2 regions of the Pseudoxanthobacter sp. M-2 genome follow, and region 2 is predicted to be linked to the other one. Evidence: predicted binding sites of a transcription regulator. Region 2 holds the regulator's gene; the other holds the start of a gene.
The links. The regulator LexA, encoded in region 2, represses DNA repair genes until DNA is damaged. The targets are predictions, from matches to a motif close to TGTTCNNNNTGTGTTCNG.

Region 1: the regulator LexA is predicted to act here: its motif matches at 2,392-2,409, upstream of parE (DNA topoisomerase IV subunit B).

What each region holds. Positions count from the first base shown of each region.
Region 1 covers NZ_JAWDIR010000004.1:124,900-130,368, reverse strand. The annotation lists gene xth (exodeoxyribonuclease III) at 1-719, shown strand, start outside; gene RUR49_RS03275 (tetratricopeptide repeat protein) at 1,076-1,879, opposite strand; gene parE (DNA topoisomerase IV subunit B) at 2,504-4,591, shown strand; gene RUR49_RS03265 (FadR/GntR family transcriptional regulator) at 5,048-5,469, opposite strand, start outside.
Region 2 covers NZ_JAWDIR010000011.1:846,290-851,758, forward strand. The annotation lists gene RUR49_RS08935 (ComEC/Rec2 family competence protein) at 1-2,007, shown strand, start outside; gene lexA (transcriptional repressor LexA) at 2,001-2,717, opposite strand; gene RUR49_RS08945 (pyridoxamine 5'-phosphate oxidase family protein) at 2,944-3,519, shown strand; tRNA gene RUR49_RS08950 (tRNA-Leu) at 3,521-3,607, opposite strand; gene RUR49_RS08955 (LysR substrate-binding domain-containing protein) at 3,704-4,561, opposite strand; gene RUR49_RS08960 (DMT family transporter) at 4,782-5,469, shown strand, end outside.

The DNA.
Region 1 (5,469 bases), on a different contig from region 2:
TGAAAGAGGCCGAGCCCGACGTCGTCTGCCTGCAGGAGATCAAGACGGTCGACGAGGGCTTCCCGACGGGGGAGATCGAGGCGCTCGGCTACAACGTCGCCACCCACGGCCAGAAGGGCTTCAACGGTGTCGCCATCCTGTCGAAGCGGCCGTTCGAGGTGGAGCGGCGCGGCCTTCCGGGCGACGACGCCGACGTGCAGGCGCGCTACATCGAGGCGGTGATCCCGACGGAAAAGGGCGCGGTGCGGGTGGGCAACCTCTATCTGCCGAACGGCAATCCGGTCGGCACCGAGAAGTTTCCCTACAAGCTCGCCTGGATGGACCGGCTGCACGCCCATGCAGCGGAGCTCCTGACGCTCGAGGAGCCGGTGGTGCTCGCCGGTGACTACAACGTCATCCCCGAGCCGCGCGACGCGAAGCGCCCGGAGGCGTGGGTGAACGACGCGCTGTTCCAGCCGGAGACGCGCGGCCGCTTCCGGCGTCTGGCGGCGCTCGGCTACACCGACGCGCTGAGGGCGACCAGCGATGACGGCGGGCTCTACACCTTCTGGGACTATCAGGCCGGCGCCTTCCAGAAGAACGACGGCATCCGCATCGACTTCCTGATGCTGTCGCCGCAGGCGGCCGACCGGCTGGAGCGGGTCGTCATCGACAAGGACGTCCGGGGCCGCGACAAGCCGTCGGACCACGTGCCGGTGATCGCGACGCTCAGGGACTGACGCCGGCGGAGCGGTCGGCGTCAGCTGCGACGACGCCCTGCCGCACCACTGCGATTGGTGCTATCGTGCCGCCATGCGAGCGCTCGGCCTACTTGGCATCGGCGCGCTGCTGTGGTCGCAAGCGGCGTCGGCCGACGGACCTATTCCCTGCACCTGCCGTGCCGAGGGCACGAGCTTCGGGCTCGGCGCTGTCGTCTGCATGAAGACGCCGGACGGGCCGCAGCTGGTGCGGTGCGAGCGGGTGCTCAACAACACGTCGTGGACGCCGCTACAGACCCCCTGCCCGACGGCGCGAGCAAGCGTGGGCGTGGTGGCGAGCCTGGTCGCGCCCGGAGACTGATCCCCGGGCCTGTGCGTCAGTTGCCGTTGCTGGAGCTCCACGCCTCGGCCATCTCGGTGGCCTTGCGGCGCTCCTTCTCGGAGGCGAGCGAGAACGCCTGCTCCTGCTCCTGGCGGATCCAGTCGTCCTCCACCGAGGCGTTGTTGCGGGCGACGGTGAGCCACATCAGCCCGGCGACGACGTTGCGCTTCACGCCGTTGCCCTCGACGAGCATCTGGCCGAGCAGCGCCTGGGCGCCGTGGTGGCCCTTCTTGGCGGCGAGCTTCAGCCAGCGGGCGGCGAGCTTCGGGTCGCGCTCGGCCGGATCGACCTCGAGATAGAGGCGGGCGAGCTGGAACTGGGCATCGGCGTCGCCGAAATAGGAGGCGGCGTAGGTGTAGAGCTCGCGGGCGCGGGCGACGTTCGGCTCGATCGCCGAGTCCTGGATGCCGTTCAGGTAGTAGTTGCCGAGCTGCACGAAGGCGCTCGCCACGAAGGGCGCCTGTGGCGACTGCGGCGCATCGTCGGCATGGGCGTTGGCGACCTCGGAGAACAGCTCGAAGGCCTTCAGGTCATTCTCGGCGACGCCGTCGCCGTCCTGGTACATGCGGCCGAGCTTCCACTGCGCGACCGGGTGACCGAGATCGGCGGCGAAGCCGTAGGCATCGACGGCCTTCGCCTTGTCGCCGGCGAAGTAGGCCTTGGTGCCCTCACGGAAGAACTCGACCGGCGACGCATCGGCGGGCGGGGCGGCGGAGGGGTCGAGCGCCCGCGCCGGCTGGGCGAGCGCGAGGCCGCCGACCAGGACGAGACAGCCGATACCCAACTCGACGACACGCATGACAGGACCCGTATCCTTCACCGACGAGCGGGACGTCCGCACGGCGGCGGCCGGACGCTGCGCGATACCGGCGGCCGGGGCCACATCCCCGCGGTGCAACCACCCTCGCGACGCGGCGAACCATGAGCGGCCATTTCGGCGATCATACGGCTGCCGCGGGGAGATCAGGCGGCGGAGGTTCGACGGAACCGGGTCGGAGGCCGGAGCCACGTCCAGATCGCCCAAAACGCGCAATGCGAGGTCCATTCTTGTTCTCGATCCGAGCCGGTCCCAACCTGGAACGCCGGTACGCCGTACTGTCACCCACCCCTCGGCCGACCTTCACTCGCGAGGTCGGATCGGCCACCGGGCGACCACGGCGAAGACGGTTCGATCCGGTTTGTGGCGAGACGGGGGCGACCGGTTCCCTGCCCGACCTCCGCCCGTATGACCGCCTCGCCATGTTGCATGCCGGCCACAGACAGGGGAGCCGGCGTGGCCGGATTTCGCCAACGGTGGTGAATCCTTCGTTTGCGAACAAGTCGTGAACGAACGGCTCGCACCCGAGCTTGTCCCGTGGCAGAATCGCCCGACGATTCGGGAAGGGATTGACGGGTGGCACGCACCGCACGAACAACGGCGGCGATGACGAACGACGATACCGACAACGGCGCCGGCGACCTCTTCGGGTCGGCCGCGGCTCCAATCCCGTCCGCCCGCCCGGTGGCGGCAGCCCCGGCGCCCGCGCGCCCCGTGGCGGAGCGTCCGCGCCGGGCCGCGGCGACGCGCCCTGTCGATCCCGAGGCGGCCTACACCGCCGCCGACATCGAGGTGCTCGAGGGCCTCGAGCCGGTGCGGCGGCGGCCGGGCATGTACATCGGCGGCACCGACGCGCGCGCGCTCCATCACCTGTTCGCCGAGGTGCTCGACAACGCCATGGACGAGGCGGTGGCGGGCCACGCGAGCCGCATCGAGGTCGCGCTTTCCGCCGACGGCACGCTGTCGGTCGCCGACAACGGCCGCGGCATCCCGGTCGATCCGCACCCGCGCTTTCCCGACAAGTCGGCGCTCGAAGTGATCATGACGACGCTGCACTCGGGCGGAAAGTTCGACTCGAAGGTCTACGAAACCTCCGGCGGCCTGCACGGCGTCGGCGTCTCGGTGGTGAATGCGCTGTCGGACCGCCTCGAGGTGGAGGTGATCCGCAACCGCCGCCGCTATGTGCAGTCGTTCTCGCGCGGCGCGCCGACCGGCCCGCTCGCCGAGGGCGGCGAGGTGATGAACCGGCGCGGCACCACCGTGCGCTTCCACCCCGACCCGCAGATCTTCGGCGAGGGCGCCGCCTTCTCGGCCGCCCGCCTCGTCTCGATGGCGCGGGCGAAGGCGTACCTGTTCGCCGGCGTCGAGATCCGCTGGAGCTGCGACCCGGCGCTTGCAGGCGGCGACGGCAAGGTGCCGGCCGAGGCGGTGTTCCGCTTCCCCGGCGGCCTCGCAGACTATCTCGGCGAGCGCCTCGTCGGCACGCCGCGGGTCACCGAGGCGGTGTTCTCCGGCCGCTCCGGGGCTGCGGGCCGCAACGGCGGCGTCGAGTGGGCGATCGCCTTCGTCGAGGACGACGGCTTCCTGCAGTCCTACTGCAACACCATTCCGACGCCGGACGGCGGCACCCACGAGCAGGGCTTGCGCGTCGCGCTGCTGAAGGGTGTGCGCGCCTATGGCGAGCGCACGGCCAACAAGCGTGCCCAGCAGATCACCGCCGAGGACGTCGCCGGCGCGCTCGCCGGGCTCGTCTCGGTGTTCGTGCGCGAGCCGGAGTTCGTCGGCCAGACGAAGGAGCGCCTCGCCACCGCCGACGCCGCCCGCCTCGTCGAGGCGGCGCTGCGCGACCCGTTCGACCACTGGCTCGTCGACGACGCCGCCCGCGCCGGCCTCATCCTCGAGCGGCTGGTCGAGCGCGCCGAAGATCGGCTGCGGCGCCGGCAGGAGAAGGAGATCGCCCGGCGGGCGCCGACGCGGCGGCTCAGGCTGCCGGGCAAGCTCGCCGACTGCACGACGAGCACGGCGGCCGGCACCGAGATCTTCATCGTCGAGGGGGATTCGGCCGGTGGCTCGGCGAAGCAGGCGCGCGACCGCAACACGCAAGCCGTGCTGCCGCTGCGCGGCAAGATCCTCAACGTCGTCAGCGCCGGGCGCGACAAGCTCGGCCAGAACCAGCAGCTCGCCGACCTCGTGACGGCGCTCGGCTGCGGCACCCGCGGCCACTACCGCGAGGCGGACCTTCGCTACGAGAAGGTCATCATCATGACCGACGCCGACGTCGACGGGGCGCACATCGCGGCGTTGCTGGTGACGTTCTTCTGGCGCGAGATCCCCGAGCTCGTCCGCCAGGGTCACCTGTTCCTGGCCGTGCCGCCGCTCTACCGGCTGACGCAGGGCACGAAGACGCTCTACGCCCGCGACGACGCCGAGCGCGAGCGGCTGATCGCCAAGGTCTTCGACAAGCGGGGCAAGGTCGACGTCGGCCGCTTCAAGGGCCTCGGCGAGATGCTGCCGGCGCAGTTGCGCGAGACGACGATGAACCGGGCGACCCGCACGATGCTGCGCGTCGAGGTGCTGGAAGGAGTGGCCGCCGACACGGCCGAAACGGTCGAGCGCCTGATGGGGACGAGCGCCGACGCGCGCTTCCGCTTCATCCAGGAACACGCCCAGTTCGCGCGCGATCTGGATATCTGAGGGCGGCGACGGCCTCACCGCAGCGGACACCGGCGACACGGCAGCCCTTCGGGCGCCGACGCAACGCGCCCACCCTCCCCTCGTGGGAGGGTCGGACCGCGCGAGCGGTCCGGGGAGGGCCGCAGGCGGCGTCAGCCGACGGCGGTGCGACGGTCTGACAATCTCTGGCGGTGTACCGCCGCGCTCACGCACGGCGGCCCCCTCCGGCCGGCTGCACCGGCCACCTCCCCCACGAGGGGGGAGGGGAAACCGCGCGCCGCCTTCGGGCACCTTTTCCGCCATTCGGAAGTAGCTGGCGCTGCACCGCCGCGCTCACGCGCGGCGGCCCCCTCCGGCCGGCTGCGCCGGCCACCTCCCCCACGAGGGGGGAGGGAAAGCCGCGCGCCGCTTTCGGGCACCTTTTCCGCCATTCGGAAGTAGGTAGAAGATCTCTCGTCAGGCGGGACAAAGCGCCCTTCAGTCGTCGCCCCTCGCCATGCGGGCGAGGAGGTTGCGTTCGACGGAGCGGATGTGGGTGCGCATCGCCGTCGCCGCCGCCGTGGCATCGCGGTCGGCGATGGCGGCGACGATCGCCTCGTGTTCCTCGAAGCTGTGGTGGGCGGGATCGGGCTTCACAGGGTTGTAGCGCAGCCGCCCCCAGGTGACGGCGCGGCGCACCGCCGTCAATGTGTCCAGCAGCCCGAGCAGCAGCGCATTGCCGGTCGCCTCGCCGACGGCGCGGTGGAAGCGGTTGTCCCACGCCTCGTATTGCCGCCACGTCTCCGCCTGGCGCGAGCGGGCGATGCAGGAGCGAAGTTCCGCGAGGTCGGCGGAGGTGGCGTGCAGGGCCGCGAGGCGGGCCATCTCCGGCTCGATCGACAGCCGCGCCTGCATCACCT
Region 2 (5,469 bases):
CTCGCGGCCTGGCGGACGCGCGAACGGACGTTGGCGTTCCCCGCGCTGGCGCTCGCCGCCGCCCTCTGCGCCGGTGCGACCGCGGCAAAGCTCGAAGTCACGCTGGTCGCCGCCCCGACGCTCGACCGCGCCCGCACGGCCGAAGTCAACGGCTTCGTCGAGCGCGTCGAGCGCCGCACCGGCGGCCGGGCGCGCCTGACGATCCGACCGGTCACGATCGAGCGGGTGCCGGCCGCCCGCCTGCCGCGGCGCATCACCGTCACCGCCGCCGGAGCAGCGAGCCTGCTGCCGGGCGACGGCGTGTCGCTCACCGCGCGCCTCGAGCCGCCGCGCGGTCCCGACATGCCGGGCGGCTGGAACCCCGCCCGCTCAGCCTACCTCGACGGCATTGGCGCCAGCGGCTTTGCCTATGGGCGGCCGCAAATCATCGATCTCGGTGCCGTGCCCTGGTCGCTCGCGCCCGCGCGCGCCGTGGCGGAGGTCCGCCACACCATCGCCGAGCGCCTGCGTGCGGCGCTGCCGGGGCCGCGCGGGGAGGTCGCCGCGGCGCTTCTGGTCGGCGACCGCGGCGGAATCCCGGAGAGCATCGAGGAAGCGATGCGAGTGTCCGGCCTCGCCCACGTGCTGTCGATCTCGGGACTCCACATGGTGCTCGTTGCCGGCACCGTCTTCTGGGTGGTGCGGGCCCTGCTCGCGGCAATCCCGGCGCTCGCCCTGACGCGGCCGATCAAGGCCTGGGCGGCGGTGGTGGCCCTCATCGCGGCGACCTTCTACCTCGTCATCTCCGGGGCGGAGGTCGCGACGCAGCGCGCCTACGTGACGATGGCCGTGGCCCTCATCGCGGTCCTCGTCGACCGGCCGGCAATCTCCTTGCGCACCGTTGCTGTGGCGGCGCTGGTCGTCATGGCACTGGAGCCGAGTGCCGTGCTCGGGGCCGGGTTCCAGATGTCGTTCGCCGCAGTGATCGCGCTTGTCGCCGCCTACGAGTGGTGGGGCAGCCGGGAGCGCGGCGAGACGACGTCGCCGCGGCGCGGCACGGCGATGTGGCTGGGGCGGGCAGTTCTGTTCGGGGTGGCAGGCCTGGCCGCAACGTCGCTGATCGCCGGCCTCGCCACCGCACCGATCGCCGCCTACCACTTCCACCGCGGTGCGCCACTCGGCCTGCTCGCCAACCTCGCGGCGATGCCGGCGGTCTCGGTGCTGGTGATGCCGTTCGGCGTGCTGGCGCTGGTGCTGCTGCCGTTCGGGCTGGAGCAACTGGCCCTCTGGCCGATGGGAATCGGCCTCGGCTGGATGTTCGCCGTCGCCGAGACGACGACCGCCTGGACGGGCGACAGCGCGATGATCGGCCGGGTGCCGCTCGTCGCCGTCCTGCTCATGGTGGCGGCGCTGCTGTGGGTGGCGATCTCGCTAGCGCCGTGGCGGCGGCTTGCGGTGCTGCCGCTGCTGGCGGGTCTCGCCCTGGCGACGACCGGCGCCCGCCCGGATCTGCTGGTTTCAGGCGATGGCCGCGCTGTCGCGGCGCGGGGGCCGGACGGCAGGCTCGCCGTCGTCGCCGCCGACAGGTCCGCCTACACCGTCCGCGCCTGGCTCGCCGCCGATGCCGACCCCCGAGACGCCAAGGCCACCACCGCCCCACCCACCCGCTGCGACGATCTCGGGTGCGTGCTGCCGCTCGGGGACGGCGATCTCACGGTCGCCGTCGTGACGAGGGGCGTTGCCCTCGTCGAGGACTGTCGGTCCGCCACCGTCGTGGTGGCGCCGGTGCCGCGGCCCGCCGGCTGTCTTGGCCCCCAGCTCTATATCGACCGTTCGACGCTCGCCCGGACCGGTGCCATCGCGGTGATGCTCGACGCCGCCGTGCCCGGCGGTCTCAGCGACCCCGTCACGGCCGGCACCAACGGGCGACCGTGGTCGCGGACCGGCGATGCCGTTGGAGAGAACCCCTCGGCGCCGCGGCACCGCGAGGTGACGGCCGCCGCGCGAGGCGGCGGCGAGGATCAGTAGCGGCGCAGCAGTGCCACCAGCCGGCCCTGGATGCGGATGCGGTCGGGCCCGAAGATGCGCGTCTCGTAGGCCGGGTTGGCGGCCTCGAGCGCGATCGAGGCGCCCTTGCGGCGCAGCCGCTTCAGCGTCGCCTCCTCGTCGTCGACCAGTGCCACGACGATGTCGCCGGTCGTCGCCGCGTCGGTGCGCCGGATCACCACGGTGTCGCCATCGAAGATGCCGGCCTCGACCATCGAATCGCCGCGCACCTCGAGGGCGAAGTGCTCGCCGGCGCCGGCGAGTTCCACCGGCACGGTGATCGAATGGGTGTGGGTCTGAATGGCCTCGATCGGCACACCGGCGGCGATGCGGCCCATCACCGGGATGCTGACGCCGCCCGCCGTCTCGCCCGCTGCCGCCGGGCGTGGCTCGGCCGGGCGGATGCGCGGCCCGTCGCCGTCGATGACGCTCGGGGTGAAGCCACGGGCCCGTGTCGAAGCCGGTCCACTGGCGACCGATTCGGGCAGCCGGATCACCTCGAGCGCCCGCGCCCGGTTCGGCAGCCGGCGCAGGAAGCCACGCTCTTCCAGAGCCGTGATCAGCCGGTGGATGCCCGACTTCGAACGCAGGTCGAGCGCGTCCTTCATCTCCTCGAACGAGGGCGGCACGCCGCTCTCCTTGAGGCGCTCGTGGATGAACATCAGCAGCTCGTACTGCTTGCGTGTGAGCATCGTCGTCTCCCGCGCCCCCTCGTCGGTACCGCGACCTCGAATCGCGTACAAATCACGAACACAAGCTATCCGTTCTAGTTGTGTTCCTCAAGGGTGAATATTCGGTTGCCGCAGCGCCAAGCCCATGCCGCTGTTGCCGAAGCACCGTCCGTGGTTGCGGGCGGCGCGCTGCCGGGACTAGCCTGCCCGTCCGCGGCCCCGAGCGTCGGCGGCAGGAGAACACGCCATGGCCAAGCAGTTCGCCGAAATCGGCAAGCAGCACCGCGACTTCATCGAGCGGCAGCGCATCTTCTTCACCGCCTCGGCGGCGCGGGGAAGCCGCATCAACCTGTCGCCGAAGGACGCGGCGTCGCTGCGTGTGCTCGGACCGAACCGGGTCGCCTATCTCGACTGCACCGGCAGCGGCAACGAGACGTCGGCCCACATGCTCGCCGACGGCCGCCTGACGATCATGCTGTGCGCCTTCGAGGGGCCGCCGCTGATCATGCGCCTCTACGGTGCCGGCGAGGTCCTGCGCCGCGGCACGGCGGGTTATGATGACCTCCTTGCCGGCGCGTTCGACGGCCGCGAGCCGGTGGGCGCGCGCCAGATCGTCGTGCTGTCCGTCGATCTCGTCCAAACCTCGTGCGGCTTCGGCGTGCCGCTGTTCGACTATGTCGACGAGCGTCCGTCATTGACCCGCTGGGCCGAGGCGAAGGGCGAGGAGGGCCTCGAGGCCTACCGCCGCGCCGAAAACACCGTCAGCATCGATGGCTTGCCCACCGGCTGGCCCTCGGACGAGGTGGCGGTTCCGGCCGAGTGAGTGGTGCGGACGGCGGGGGTCGAACCCGCACGGAGCAAGCCCCGAGGGATTTTAAGTCCCTTGCGTCTACCGGTTTCGCCACGTCCGCAGCCGGGGAGGGCACCTTGGCAAGGTGCGCCCGGGCAGCGCGCACATTAGGGGCTGGGTGCGGCCGCCGACAACCGTGAACCTCAGCCGCTGCCGCTCAGGCTGCCTTCGGCACCGTCTCGGCACAGAAGCGGACGAGCGCCGCGGCGAGGTCGGTGGCGGCCGAACCGGCGTCCTTGCGCACCATCAGGGCGAGTTCCGTCGCGGGCACGTCGGGCATGCCGTCGGCGCGGCCGAGCACGCGGTGGCCGGCACGCACGGCCCGCTCCTCCAAGAGCGCCACGCCGAGGCCGCCGGCGATCGCCACCTGGATGCCCATCAGGTTCGGGCTCTCGTAGGCGATCCGCCAGTCGCGCCCCGAGCGCTCCAGCGCGTGGACGGCGCGCGTGCGGTAGACGCAGCCGTGGGGGAAGGCGACGAGCGGCAGCGGGTCGACGGGCAGCGGGTGGTCGGCGCTGGCGATCCAGACGAGCCGCTCCGCCCAGACGGCGAGCGCCGGACCGGCGCCGGGATCGCGCTTTGCCAGCACCACGTCGTACTCGTCCGCCTCGAGCCCCGCGACGAGGTCGACCGAGAGCGCGCAGCGCACTGACAGGCGACAGCCCGGTCGGGCTCGCGAGAACGCCGCCACCGCGTCCGTCAGCGGCTCGACGGCGAAGTCGTCGGGCACGCCGAGCCGCACCACCTCGACGCGCGGCTCGCGACCGACGGCGGCGCGGGCCTCGGCGGCGAGCGACAACAGCCGGCGCGCGTAGCCGATCAGGCGCTCGCCGTCCTCGGTCAGGCGCACGGCGCGCCCCTCGCGGTGGAACAGCGGCCGACCCACCGCCTCCTCGAGCCGGCGGATCTGCTGGCTGACGGTGGATTGCGTCCGGTGCACCCGCTCGCCGGCCCGTGTGAAGCCGCCGGAGTCGACGACCGAGACGAAGGAGCGCAGAAGATCGAGATCGAGCACGATGGCCTCCCATTCGGGACGCCACTAGATTAGATCGAAACATTGAATTTCCCAATAGGAGGCGAGGCGCCTACGGTTCGGAATGCTCGTTCCAGCAGCCTCCGAATCCTCGATCCTGGGCGTTGTCGCGATGTCGTCTCTCTTGGACGCGGGGGCTGCCGCCGGCGCGAGCCGACCGACGGTCCCGCCATCTCCTGTCTCGTGCCCCGCGGTGCCCTCTGTGACGATCTCCAGCCCCGTCCCGCGATCCGTCGCCGCTGCCGCCCGCGGCCCCTCCCGCCTCGTCATGACGGCGCTGATCGCGCTTTTCTGCGTGCTGTGGAGTTCGGCCTTCGCCGCGGCCAAGATCGCGCTGGTCGACTGCCCGCCGCTGACGCTGCTCACCGTCCGCTTCCTCGTTGCCGGGGCGCTGATGGTCGCCGTCGCCTGGGCGCTGGCCGGCCGGCCGCGGCTGACGCGGCGGGACGTGGTCTCGCTCGCCATCCTCGGCGCCCTCAACAACGCCGTCTATCTCGGCCTGAGCTGGACCGGCCTCACTACCGTCACCTCGGCCTTTGCCGCCGTCATCATCAGCGCCGGTCCGCTGCTCGTCGCGGCGTTCGCCTGGCCGGTGCTCGGCGAGCGGCTGACGGTGGTGAAGGTTGTCGGCCTGCTGCTCGGCCTCGCCGGCGTGGCGCTGGTGCTGCGCTCGCGGCTGATGGGAAGCGCGGGCATCGGTGGCGAGGACCCGCTGGGCACCCTGCTGGTTGTGCTCGGCCTCTTCTCGCTCGTCGCCGGCACGCTCGCCTACAAGAAGCTCGCGCCGGGCGGCGGGCTGTGGGTCGGCAACGGGCTGCAGTGCCTGTTCGGTGGCCTGATGACCCTGCCGGCCGCGCTGCTGCTCGACGACTGGTCGACGGTGCGGCTGA